3 regions of the Dysgonomonas sp. genome follow, and region 3 is predicted to be linked to each of the others. Evidence: riboswitches for the same ligand, from Rfam matches in the RefSeq annotation. Region 3 holds a riboswitch; each other region holds the start of a gene.

Region 1 (4,295 bases), on a different contig from region 3:
GTTTCCATCGCTGATACAATAAGTGCAGATGGCATCAGATTGATTAATTGTTCAACATCCGGTTTGTGCATACTTCCCAAATCTATAATCTTTCCGGCTTTCAATCGTTCTTGGATATAAGGCAGGTCTATATATTTGGCCTGACAGACCCCTGTTATACGATGCTGTTCATCTATTTCTTGCAACATACTACATTGAATCGTAGAAAAAGCGATCACAGTTTGCAATGGTACTTTTACTATAGTTCCTTCAGGCAGGTTCTTCGGAATTTCTTTATCACGATCAATTAATATATATCGATAGAGAGTGCGCACAGTATCCCAAGGGTCACGTACGGTTACCAATTTGTAATCTTCATATTGTTCTACATTGAATCCACGAGCATGTCTTAGCTGATATTTTTCAACATTTTCATTCTCCTTATTCCCGATCGAAGAACAGGAATAAAGAGTTGAGCAGAAAACAAAGAGATATAATAAGTTTGAAGATTTCATAAACAGTCTTACTTACTAAACTTAATTTTCAGGCTGGCATAAAATGTACGTCCGGGAGATAAAGTCGCATAATTGCGGTTGAAAGGTTTATCATCTACAAAGTCAAAGATATTTTCAATACCTAAACCCGGTTCAAATACAAGGCCATTTATACTCTTGAATGTATGACGTGTAGCAAAGTTCCACAATTGATAAGCACGTGCATCATCACCATCGTCATAATATCTACGGCTTTGCAGGCGTCCGTTTAAATTAAAATTTGACTTGAATAACCCGAAATCTTTAAACCAATTCAGGTTAACATTTCCTGTATGACGACTTATACGTTGAAGACGCTTTCCTGTATCGAGGTCTTTGGCATTCACATAACTATACCCTCCTCCTAAAGTAAGGTTATAACCAAGGTATGAATTAAAAGTAAAGTCTACGCCTTGAATACGAGATCTTCCGATATTATGATACGATGATTTCTTATTATATCCTTCAGCTATTTCTTCGGGTGTTAATTCGATTTCATATGTATCGATCTTATTTTTCAGATTGTTAATATAGCCTGTAACAGTCAATGAAAGGAAATCTTTTATATATTCAGCATTGACAGAGTAATAGTTTGAACTTTCAGGCTTCAGATCTTTATTCCCTACACTTAAAGTGGTTTTACCTTTGCTCGTAACTTCAGTTTTCATGAATAGCTGCTTCAATTCAGGAGTTTTGAAACCTGTAGCATATGATACTCTGAAATTGAAATCATGAAGAGTATACATTGCGCTGACTTTAGGTGTAACCCTGTTTTTGAAGGTTTCATTATATATATATCTGACTCCGGGAACAATATTCAGCTTTCCGAAAAGATTTATTTCATCCTGAGCATAAAAAGCCAATGTATAAACATTTCTGGAACCTCCGATGCTATCTGCCGGAGCATATAGGTTGTCTACCTTGTACTCCGAACCGACAGTTACTTTATTGAACTTTCCGGCGTTGAATGTACCTTTCAGATTTATATTATTGTACTTCTGCCTTCTCACAAATTCTTCATCTCCGGGCATAAATGTGACACCGTTTTTGTCTTTGGTTTCTTTCAGGTAAGCTTTAAAATATTCGAAACGGTCGGTATTCCAGTCTAATGTAATCAAACCATTATTTTTCAGTAAATACTTTGCACCGGCACCAAACGAATAGTCGACGTATTTCATATCGAACCCATAAGCACTTACGGGGCGTTTAAATTTTTTGTCGAAAAGGCTTCCCTCTACATACATGCTCAATTCTTTTGTCGCCTTATAACCAAAACGTTGGCTAAAAACATCGGAATAGAAGCGTAACATAGCTTGTTTATCCGTATCTATTTCTTTATCGTTTATTATTTCCTTTTTATTTAGTTGCCATCCGTCAGCCTGATTCCGCTGAAAAGAAGTAGACGAAGAGAAGCCCCCTACATTCAGATATAGGTTAGCATTTTGAGTAAATTGTCCATACTCTGAGAAGCGTGTCTCGGTTGAAAAATTCACTAAGTCTTTTGGTTTATTGGTTATAATATTAATAACTCCCGCTATTGCATCCGAACCATACAAAGAAGAAGCAGCTCCTTTCAGAACTTCTATCCGCTTGATATTTCCCATATCAATGCGGTTTAAGTCTACGTTACCTCCGACATCGCCACCAAGTTTTTTACCATCAACTAACACAAGTATATATCTATTGCTTAATCCATTCAGTTGCATGTACGATCCCATTGCATTAGGAGTAAATGACATGGAAGGATTCAGAGCAATCATAGCGTTTTCGAATGTAGGAATATTCGTGTTTTGGAGTTCTCTCTGAGAAATAACATCTATTGCAACGGGTGAGCTTTTAAGTTTGTTGATTGTGCCGGTACCTGTTACTACTACTTCATTCAGTTTAAGAGGAGAATGTTTCATCCGAATAAGGATGTTGTCATTAGATCTGTTTATTGTCTCACGAGCTCCATTATAATCCAGTGCACTAATTCTTAGAAGATTATTACCTTCCGGGATTTTTTCAAGACTAAACTCACCCTTCAAATCTGTGGATGTTCCAATGGTTGTGTACTCAATCCATACGCTGGCACCAGCGATCGGCTTTTCATTTTCATCAACGACTCTTCCGCGCAAGCTCAACTGAGCGAACGAAATACTTGCAATACAGCATAGCAATGCTGTTAGCATAATTCTTAGTTTCATTAAAAAAGAAGTATAATGTTAGTTAATTATATTCCTGACCCCGGGAATATCTATTAATTTATGCTAGGCAGGTTTCCTGACTTGTTCCATTTTGAGAGGCCTTCCCATCATTGTGACAGTGGCAGTGGTGATACTCAAAATTTTATGGAATTCACAGTAGCGGGCACTGTTTCGGATTCTGACCGAATTCCCTTTTATGCAACAGACGAATGTCTGAATACATCACCTAAGCGGCTTCAAAGGTAATTGAAAAAAAATAGGATTAAAAAGAATTCTTAAAAAATATATTTTCTTGGTAAAATTCATTTCATTGATGGCTTTTTATACTTTTGCTGAAAATAAAACCAGATTACTCATGAAAGTGATTTCCAGTTTTCTCATAGCTGCGCCAAGCTCAGGTTCAGGAAAAACAACAGTTACTTTAGGCTTATTAAGAGCATTAAAGAATAGAGGTCTTAAGGTACAACCATTTAAGTGCGGACCTGATTATATAGATACGAAATATCACGATATGGCTTCTGGCAATAAATCTGTCAATCTGGATTTATTCTTATCATCAGAGAATCACGTCAGATATCTGTACTCAAAATACGCATCAGGAAGTGATGCTTGCATTACTGAAGGAGTGATGGGGCTATTTGACGGATATAACAAAATGAAAGGAAGTAGTGCCGAAATTGCAGGATTATTGGATATCCCTGTTGTTATGGTTATAAATGCCAAATCTATGGCATATTCAGCAGCTCCATTATTGTATGGATTCAAAAAGTTTTATGAAAAGATAAATGTTATAGGAGTAATTTTTAACTATGTAGGATCCGAAAGCCATTATAAATTTCTCTCGGATGCTTGCCACGATGTTGGTATAGTTCCACTAGGTTATCTGCCTAAAAATGAAAATCTCAGTGTGCCTTCACGTCATTTAGGATTAAGTATCGATCAAGATTTTCTTTTAGATGACTTTGCTAATATTGCCGCATCAATTGTGGAAAAACATATTGATATTGATATATTGTTATCACATACGCAAGTTGAGTTAGGAAATTCAGAACCGCAGCAAATTAACGAACATGCTTCTCGGGATCTGAAAATAGCAGTTGCAGCCGACGAAGCCTTCAATTTTATGTATCATGAAAATATAGAATATTTAAGAAAAATAGGAGAGGTGACCTTCTTTAGTCCTTTAACAGACAAATATTTGCCAAAGTCAGATTTTGTTTATTTCCCGGGAGGATATCCTGAATTATATGCAAAACAGCTAAGCGAAAATAAACTGCTACATAAGGCTATTATGGATTATGCGGAAAATGGAGGTAATATTCTTGCAGAATGTGGTGGAATGATGTATCTGTCTTCATCTATCGCAGATAAGGATGGGATAGAATATCCAATGGTAGATATTTTCAAGCAAAAGGCTTCAATGGAAAACATGAAACTTAAATTAGGATACCGTCAATTTGAATATAATTGTATAGCTGTTAGAGGACACGAATTTCATTATTCACATATTGAAAATAACATGGAAAGTATAACACAGCAGTATAATGCAAAGGAGGTTCCAGTGGATACAAAGCTATTACGCTACAAAAATGTAATT
Region 2 (4,295 bases), on a different contig from region 3:
CTTTACCTCGATTTACAGAATGTAACACGAAGTTCGTTCAGAAGACAAGATGTAATTGTAAGTACGGGAAATATCATAAATCCACAAGCACCGATAGAAGAACAACGTTACGAGATGAAAAACTTGAAACGTTCGAGTGCATCTATAATCCCTACCATTGGAGTGACATTTGAATTCTAAAAATTAGTAAGATTAATTCATTTTAAAAGATTTATCTTTGTAATATAAAATAGCCTTCTCTTTGCATTGATATGTATTGTGCAACATTCACTCATATTTTAGATTATCTATTTTACATATATAAAGATAAATGTTTTATAAAAAAATTATTCCAATAAAGGCTCTACAAGATTACATCCAATATTTTTGGATATTGGAGGACTTTAAGAATAATTCTAGTGATAAATGTTTTAAGATTATCCCGGATGGACTACCGGCATTAATATTCCAACAAGAACCAAACTTGTTTTTTGATAAAAAGGGACATGCGTTACCTCAATTGTATTTATATGGGCAATATTCTAAATATACGGAACATACAGTTAGTGGATACTTTAGCGTTATTGGCGTATATTTGCAACCAACAGCTTTAAAAACAATTTTTGGATTAGATGCTTTTGAGTTAAATCATCAAAATATTTCACTTGAAGACATTGTGAGGGATGCTATTCTTGAGCAACTTGTTAACGCAATTTCTTTAGAAGAAAAAATAAGCCTAATCTCTTCTTTCTTCCTTAAGCAAATAGAAAGAGTCAAAAATAATCATAAAAAGTTGGTGCATGCTTCGACATTATTACAAAATGGAAAAACTCTTAAAGAAATCCAATTAGAAATGAATTTGTCGGAGCGAACATTAGAAAGAATTATAAAACAGTCTGTTGGATTATCACCAAAGATATTTTCACGGATTATGCGTTTTCAAGACGGTTTAAATTGTTTGCGTCAGACAAATTTTGAAAATTTTACAGAACTTGCTTATCAATATGATTATTTTGATCAATCGCACTATAACAGAGAATTTAAAGAATTTACAGGAACTAATCCTAGAAACTTCATACTAAACTCAAAAGAGTATTTAGCTAACTTTCCTCAATGGCTTATCTAGAATTTGCTAGCGATGTATTCTTTCTACAATTCAATTTACGAGAACTATTGTATTTCTTTTTCTGAGAGTTGTCGGTTTTATCCAATTTCAAATAATACACTACCTATACTTTTGCATTACAAAAGAAATACCGCTTTGGTATTAGGATTGTTTATTTAAAGAAAAATTGAAATGAATAGTGATAAAATCAAAAGAGTCGTCAGATTAAATCCTGAAAATATTTCAAAGCCTGTTGGAAAATATTCACATGTGACTATAATTCCTAAAAATTCAACTCTATACACTTTCTCCGGACAGATTGGAACTGATAATTATGGAGTTATTCCTGATAGTATGAATGAACAGGTATACAATACTTTTAGGAATATTGAACAAATTCTGGAAAGTCAGAATTTAACTTCCGACGATGTTATAAAAGTCAATATCTGGGCTACAGAAGATATTGATTGGGATTTTTTTGACGCAAGATGGGGAAATTTATTTGGTACAATATACCCATCTATGACTATTGCTTATGTGAAGGCATTGGGTTTACCAGAGCTTAAAATTGAAGTTGAAATTTGGGCTTCAAAATAAAAAAATATTAATACCTTTGCAGTCAGATTTCGGTATTGCAATTTCAAAATCGTGAAGTTGTAATAAAAGGGAACCCGGTGTGAATCCGGGGCTGTACCTGCAGCTGTAATTTCTCATAAAATCGGTTGAAAATTCCATGCCACTGTTTCGAAAGAAATGGGAAGGCTTTTAACCGGAGGATAGCCAGAAGACCTGCCAGATCTGACAAATAAACACCAAGCTTCCAGGGATAGGAGTGGTTGTGCAATACATTTTGTATTCATTGCTATTTTATTAATTTTCAGGAAACTCGTTGTTTTATTTTATTAGTTTTTTACAATAATAAAATAAGATATGAGGCATTACATATTTTTGAAGGCAGTATTGGTATGCTGCGGAATATACGAACATACAAAATCCGTATCTCTAAACATATTTATTGTAACTACTACAGGTATTCAGTTGCTTACCTTTTGTTGAATTAAGCAGATTGCAACTATAATAATTAAAAATAAATATGTCTGATTTCGTTACATTTGTATCTCTTGGGCCAGGTGATGCCGAACTTATAAGCCTAAAAGCCTTAAAAGCTTTGCAACAAGCAGATATTATTCTCTGCCCCTCGACTGTTTCACCAGTCGGAAATATGTTATCTCGTAGCCGTGATATTTTATTGGAACTGAATATTAATGATTCTGTTATTTCTCTTTTTGATGTACCTATGAGTAAAGACCGATCGCAGGCTATACTCTGTTATAAGGAAGTTGCTGAGCTTATAGAAAAGCATTATGAGAAAAGATTAAAAATAGTTGTAGTAGCAGAAGGAGATGCAGGATTTTACTCTTCAACTCATTATATATCAGATAATCTTATATCAAAAAATATTCCAACAGAACGTATTGCCGGCATCCCGGCGTTTATTGCCTGTGCAGCTCTTGCCAATATCCATATAGCCAAACAAGAAGAAGAATTACATATCATTCCCGGGATAATATCATCTAATGATTTAAATAAAAGAATAGAAACCGGAAACTCTATCGTGATAATGAAACCTTCTCAATCGGAACAGGCTATAAAGCAGACAATATCTTTAATAGAAAAAACAAAAATACATTATTTTGAGAATGTAGGAATTAAAGAAAAAGAATTCTATACGCAGGATATACATGAAATAATAGATCGTAAATTTCCTTATTTCTCACTATTAATAATTACAAAAGAATAATCTGAATGAAGAAACTACTTTTTATCTTATTTACTCTGGTTATTGCATTTTCGGGCTGTAATCAAAATAAGAATGCAAAAACTATCGGAGAGCGGAACACTGCAGATTCTATGAATATTAAATATGCCAAAGGCTTCAAAGTGACTAGCTCCGAAAACTATAAATTAGTTGATATAACCGATCCATCCGGGGAGAGCGATATGCATTACAAATATGCTCTGGTCAATAGAGGGAGCAACAAAGAGGGCATACCTACTGATTATCAGATAATAGAAATACCTGTCCGCAGTGTAATTTGCATGACCACACTGCAACTATCAAACTTTATTAAGCTCAATGCATTGGATAAGGTTGTAGGGATAACTAGCACTCGCTTTCTTTTTAATGAACAGATGAATAGACAGCTCAAAGAAGGCAAGACCAGTAAAATTGGTATAGAAGGTGAATTTGATAATGAGGCAATTCTCGCCCTAAATCCGGATATTATACTTGTTTCACCATTCAAAAAAGGGGGATACGATGCGATTCGAAACCTGGATATACCATTAATTAGTTTTTTAGGATATAAAGAAAGTTCTCCTTTGGGACAGGCTGAATGGATTAAGTTCATTGCTATGCTATTAGGAATAGAAGAACAAGCCAATAAACAGTTTGACGATATAGAAAACAAGTATAATAAATTAAAAGCATTGTCTGCTTCTGTTTCGGAACGTCCCACAGTGTTGAGCGGTGAATTACATTCGGGTAACTGGTATGTAGTTGGAGGAAACAGCTATCTGGCACAACTATTCAGAGATGCAGGAGCCGATTATTTTATGAAAAATGATAACGAATCCGGAGGTTTTTATGTCGATTTCGAGACTGTTTATTCGCAGGGGGCAAATACTGATTACTGGCGGATGGTGAATAGCCACGATGGAACATTCACTTACGATGCTTTGAAACAAAGTGATGCTCGGTATGCAGATTTTAAAGCTTTTAAGGATAAAAAGCTTATATATTGTAATCTGCGAGAGAAACCTTTCTATGAAAATACTCCTGTAGAGCCCGAAGTTGTTTTAGCCGATTTGATAAAAATATTTCATCCGTCATTGTTACCCGAATATGTTCCTGTTTATTACGAATTACTTAAATAAATGAAACGTCCCCTGATAGTTTTTGCACTAATTTCTACCTCTATACTCGTTTTCTTCATTCTGAATCTGGTATTGGGCACAATTTCCATACCGGTAGGTTCAGTTTGGAATATTCTATTCGGAATAAAGGAAGAGTCTATAATCTGGGAGAATATTATCTGGAAATCTCGTTTTCCTCAAACTATTACAGCCTTAGTAGCTGGCGCCGGACTATCTATTAGTGGATTACAGATGCAGACACTATTTCGAAATCCATTAGCCGGACCTTCCGAAC
Region 3 (4,295 bases):
TTTGAGCAACAGCATCGACATCTTCCTCTGTTTCGAGCAAGCAAGAACTTTTAGCTACTTTAACGTTAGGAAAAGGAATCATAAAGTTTTTCTTCACATCCGTGTTCATTAGGCTAAGGTATTCTTCTCCTGGAATAATATGTAGTGATTGTATATATACATTTTTATAACCTGCTTTACCGATTGCGCTTAGCCATAGATCGGGTTGAGAATAAGCTTTACCAATCTGCGCATACACACGAGAAATTATAGTACGAGATGTAAATGACATATAGATGTCTGTATTAGGAAAGGCTGCCTGATAATCTTTTATAATTTGATCATAAGTAGCTTGAGGCTGTTCGTAAGTACTACCGAAAGAGCAAAGGAGTAAGGCTGTTTCGTTCTTTTTATTGATTACAACAGCATTTCTATCGTCTTTCTCATCCTCGTTATCATTTGAACAAGCGCTGAAAAATCCTATAGAAAGGATCATGGAAAATGTTAGAAGATTCTTTAAGAATTTGTTCATAATAAATAGTTTTAAAATAATTATTTGTTTGGATTTTGAAATTTTACGATAATAGAAGTGTAGAAATTCCGACCGGGGGACGTTGTCCCTCTATTATGTCCGAAAGGACTCCGATCGACATAATTGAATATGTTATCTACTCCGATATTGATATCTAATTTTATTTTTTTAGAATCAAGAAAAGAATGCGATGTGTTGACTCTCCAAATCTGATAGCCCATTGTATCTCCGTCTGTTGTATAATAGCGTTTTGATTGGTAACGTCCATTCAGACTAAGTCCTAATTTATATTTCTGCCACGGTTTAAACCATGAAATACGAATGTTTGCATTATGTCGTGAAGTGCCGTTTATATATACATATTTCATGTAATCGTTTGCCGTTTCATCATCTGTACGTTGACCTTTAGCATCCAGATAACTATACCCCCCTCCTATTTTTATATTCATTGGCAATTCGGCGTCAAAAGTGAAATCCATACCATAAATCCGCCCTTTTGCCAGATTAACGTATTTCATGGTTTCCTCCACCAACTGTAGTTTGTCTTCATAAGAAGTTTCTATTGTCTGAAGAGAAATCATATTCCTTATATTATTATGATAGGCGGTTACACTTGCATTAAAACGAGGTAAATGATATTCGATATTTAATGCATAATAATCCGACTTTTGAGCTTTTAGATTGATATTTCCATAATAAGCTTTGTATTTACTCATTATGGTAGCATAATAGTGATAATACAACTCCTTTATAGTGGGAGCCTTAAACCCATTAGAATATGTTCCTCGAAAATTAAAGTTATGAAACTTGTACAAAGCCGAAACTTTAGGTGTGAATGTTTGGCCAAATTCCCAGTGTTGTCCGAATCGGATTCCTGCTGTTATATTAAATCGATCTGTCACATTCCATTCATCCTGAGCATATGCCGATACAGAGTAAGCTGCAGCTTTATTTCCTTCAAGACGATAAGGTGATACCAGCCGATCCCCAATATATTCGATTCCTGTGTTTAATGTATTTTGTTCATCTAGGTAAAATACACCTTTCAAATTACCCAATACACGCCGTTGGGATGTTTGAAGGATGCGATCTCCTGAATAGTAAACAATACGGTCTCCGTTCTCATCAAAATAGTCTGTGTATTCACGACTTGTATAGTCATAAAAATAATCGTATTTGTCAAATGATAAGTCAAATGTAAGGTAATCTTTATTTTGCATATTGTATTTTCCTCCTGTACTATAGGACTGATTCCTATAATAAAAGTCATACAACCGCCACTGAGGAATACCCGTAGGACGATAAGTCCATTTTTCATAAAAAGAAGCACTCGTATTTAATGTGAGTTTATCAGATACCTGATACGATAAATCTTGTGAAATAGTATAATCCGTAGAGCGATTTACTGTTTTTGTAACACTGTTTTCATAGAGTTTGCCTCTATACCATTCTTGAGTTGTATTCTGCCAACCATCAGTATGACTCAAAGAAAATGAAGTATTCGAACTCCACCTTTTATGCTTTAATGCAAAAATATTACTTTGATCTAGATCTCCATATTTGCCTATGCGGGAAGTATTAGAAATACTGAGTTTATCTTTGTTCTTTTTAGTTATGAAATTTATAACACCACCGATTGCATCTGAACCATATAATGAAGAAACTGCTCCTTTTACAATCTCGATCCTCTCAATATTGTTCATATTGATACGGCTTAAATCGTTTTGCCCGCCAATGTCTCCATTTAGCCTTTTTCCGTCTATAAGAATAAGTATGTAATCATTCTTCAGACCATTGAGTTGAATATTACTCCCCATGTCACTCCGGTTAAAAGTAATAGAAGAAGACAAGCCTCCCAATACATCCTCAATATCACGCCCCGCATATTCCTTTAAAGCTCCTCCTGAAATCACTTCAGTTTGTACAGGCGCATCTTTAATGTAATGTTCAGTACCAGTACCGGTAACAACAACTTCTTTTAGAGAAACAAATTTTACAACATGCCGAGTCGTATCGGCAATTTGTGCAATTAGCAATTGACAGCAAAGAAATACAGCTGTCAATAATAAATAATACCTCATATCTTATTTTATAATTCTTTAAAAATTAATAAAATAAAACATCGAGTTTCCTGAAAATTAATAAAATAGCAATGTATACATAAAGTATCCACAACCACTCCTATCCCTGGAAGCTTGGTGTTTATTTGTCTTTTGGCAGGTCTTCTGGCTCTCCTCCGGTTAAAAGCCTTCCCATTCTAGCAAAAAGAACAGTGGCATAGAATATTAACCGATATAACGCGAGGAATTACAGCTGCAGGTACAGCCCCGGATTTTCACCGAGTTCCCTTTCATCAGGATATGAAATATACTGATTACCAAATCTGGCACAAATGTAAATAAATGTTTTTTAATGAAAAAAGAAAATAATGATTGTATTTTATTCTCGGTTTAGAAATTTTAATGCTTCAAAATAACGGTTATTGAATTATTTGCTTCATTTGGGTTATATTTTCCTTTTCCAATATTAACAAATGGAATCTTTTAATTCTTTTATTTTTATATAATTTCTGCTTAAAAGATAAATTGATTGGACTATATTTACCTTTCGAATTAAAAGAAGATGAATAGTCCAAAAAGATGAACTTAAAACTATTACATACCAAATTAAACAGATCTGGCGATAAGGCCATTTATATACAGATAGCTGATTTGATAATAGAATCGATTAAGAGTGGCGTACTGAAGGCTGGAGAAACAATGCCTAGTACGCGGCATATGGCTGCTGAATTATCAGTTAATCGCAATACAGTTGTTCTGGCATTTGATATCCTTATTAATGAGGGTTGGATTATCTCAGAGGAAAGAAAGAAAACTTATGTATCAAATAAAATACAGATATAATCGCGAAAATGAAAAATACAGTTTTTCAAAATAAAAAGTACAAAAAAAAGCAAATCACATCTAAATAATATAGACATGATTTGCACAAAGATAATTATTAAAATAGCATTCAAACGCTAATTAAACAGTAAATAAATAGATTGCAGTTACAACACTACCAAAAAAAGTAGATAACAATTCGTATAAATCAAATTGAGACTTTTTTATGTACTTATCATATAATTCCTTAATTAAACCAATGCAAAACCCAATCATCAAAGCATAAAACCAAGTTGGCGCAATACAAGCTATCCAACCTCCAGCTAGGAAATGAAGTACATTATCTATACCTACCTTATTTAAAATTGTTATTTGTAAATCTTTCATTATTCTATCTTTTATCAACGTTAATAAATAGCATACAATCAGGTATCGTAATTGGTGACGCTGATGTGTTTGTGATAAAAACTTCTACGTTATTATTACTTGGCACATTACCAGCTATAGACAGATTTGCAATCCCGATGCTTAATGATGCTTTTACAAAGTCTCCCAATGAAGTATTAGTCACAGCCTGTACTATCCTCTTTGTTGCTCCCGCTGCAAGTGTACTAGTTGGTAGCGCATAATTAAGAAATGGTTTAGGGAGGTTGTTAGACAAAGACATATTTGGAGGCGTAACCCCGACTGAAACAGCCGATGTAGTAGAGTTATTATCCGCAAATAAGAAATAACCTAAATCCTGTCCATTTATAAACCTACATAAAGCCTCACTTTGTAGCGTTGTATTACCTTTTACAAATACGTTTCTTATGAAACCAGTTGTTGATACAGCATTCTTGTAAGCCATAAGGAAAACGAAATTATTAGATGACTCGATAATGTCATTTTTTTGAATCAAA

The links. A riboswitch is a leader RNA that binds a small molecule or an ion and turns the genes downstream of it on or off. The one in region 3 is predicted to bind cobalamin.
Region 1: it holds a riboswitch for cobalamin, as region 3 does, so the genes downstream of both, PKC55_RS10960 (TonB-dependent receptor) here and PKC55_RS07370 (TonB-dependent receptor plug domain-containing protein) in region 3, are expected to answer to the same signal.
Region 2: it holds a riboswitch for cobalamin, as region 3 does, so the genes downstream of both, PKC55_RS11020 (precorrin-2 C(20)-methyltransferase) here and PKC55_RS07370 (TonB-dependent receptor plug domain-containing protein) in region 3, are expected to answer to the same signal.

Annotation. Positions count from the first base shown of each region.
Region 1 is NZ_DAOKYH010000008.1:43,257-47,551, reverse strand. Features, by position in the region: gene PKC55_RS10965 (ABC transporter substrate-binding protein) at 1-494, opposite strand, end outside; gene PKC55_RS10960 (TonB-dependent receptor) at 503-2,698, opposite strand; cobalamin riboswitch at 2,748-2,943, opposite strand; gene PKC55_RS10955 (cobyrinic acid a,c-diamide synthase CobB) at 3,054-4,295, shown strand, end outside.
Region 2 is NZ_DAOKYH010000008.1:61,040-65,334, reverse strand. Features, by position in the region: gene PKC55_RS11035 (TonB-dependent receptor) at 1-180, shown strand, start outside; gene PKC55_RS11030 (DUF6597 domain-containing transcriptional factor) at 311-1,105, shown strand; gene PKC55_RS11025 (RidA family protein) at 1,277-1,681, shown strand; cobalamin riboswitch at 1,694-1,895, shown strand; gene PKC55_RS11020 (precorrin-2 C(20)-methyltransferase) at 2,178-2,885, shown strand; gene PKC55_RS11015 (ABC transporter substrate-binding protein) at 2,891-4,021, shown strand; gene PKC55_RS11010 (iron chelate uptake ABC transporter family permease subunit) at 4,022-4,295, shown strand, end outside.
Region 3 is NZ_DAOKYH010000004.1:135,865-140,159, forward strand. Features, by position in the region: gene PKC55_RS07365 (sirohydrochlorin cobaltochelatase) at 1-511, opposite strand, end outside; gene PKC55_RS07370 (TonB-dependent receptor plug domain-containing protein) at 532-2,592, opposite strand; cobalamin riboswitch at 2,710-2,908, opposite strand; gene PKC55_RS07375 (GntR family transcriptional regulator) at 3,151-3,414, shown strand; gene PKC55_RS07380 (hypothetical protein) at 3,535-3,780, opposite strand; gene PKC55_RS07385 (hypothetical protein) at 3,785-4,295, opposite strand, start outside.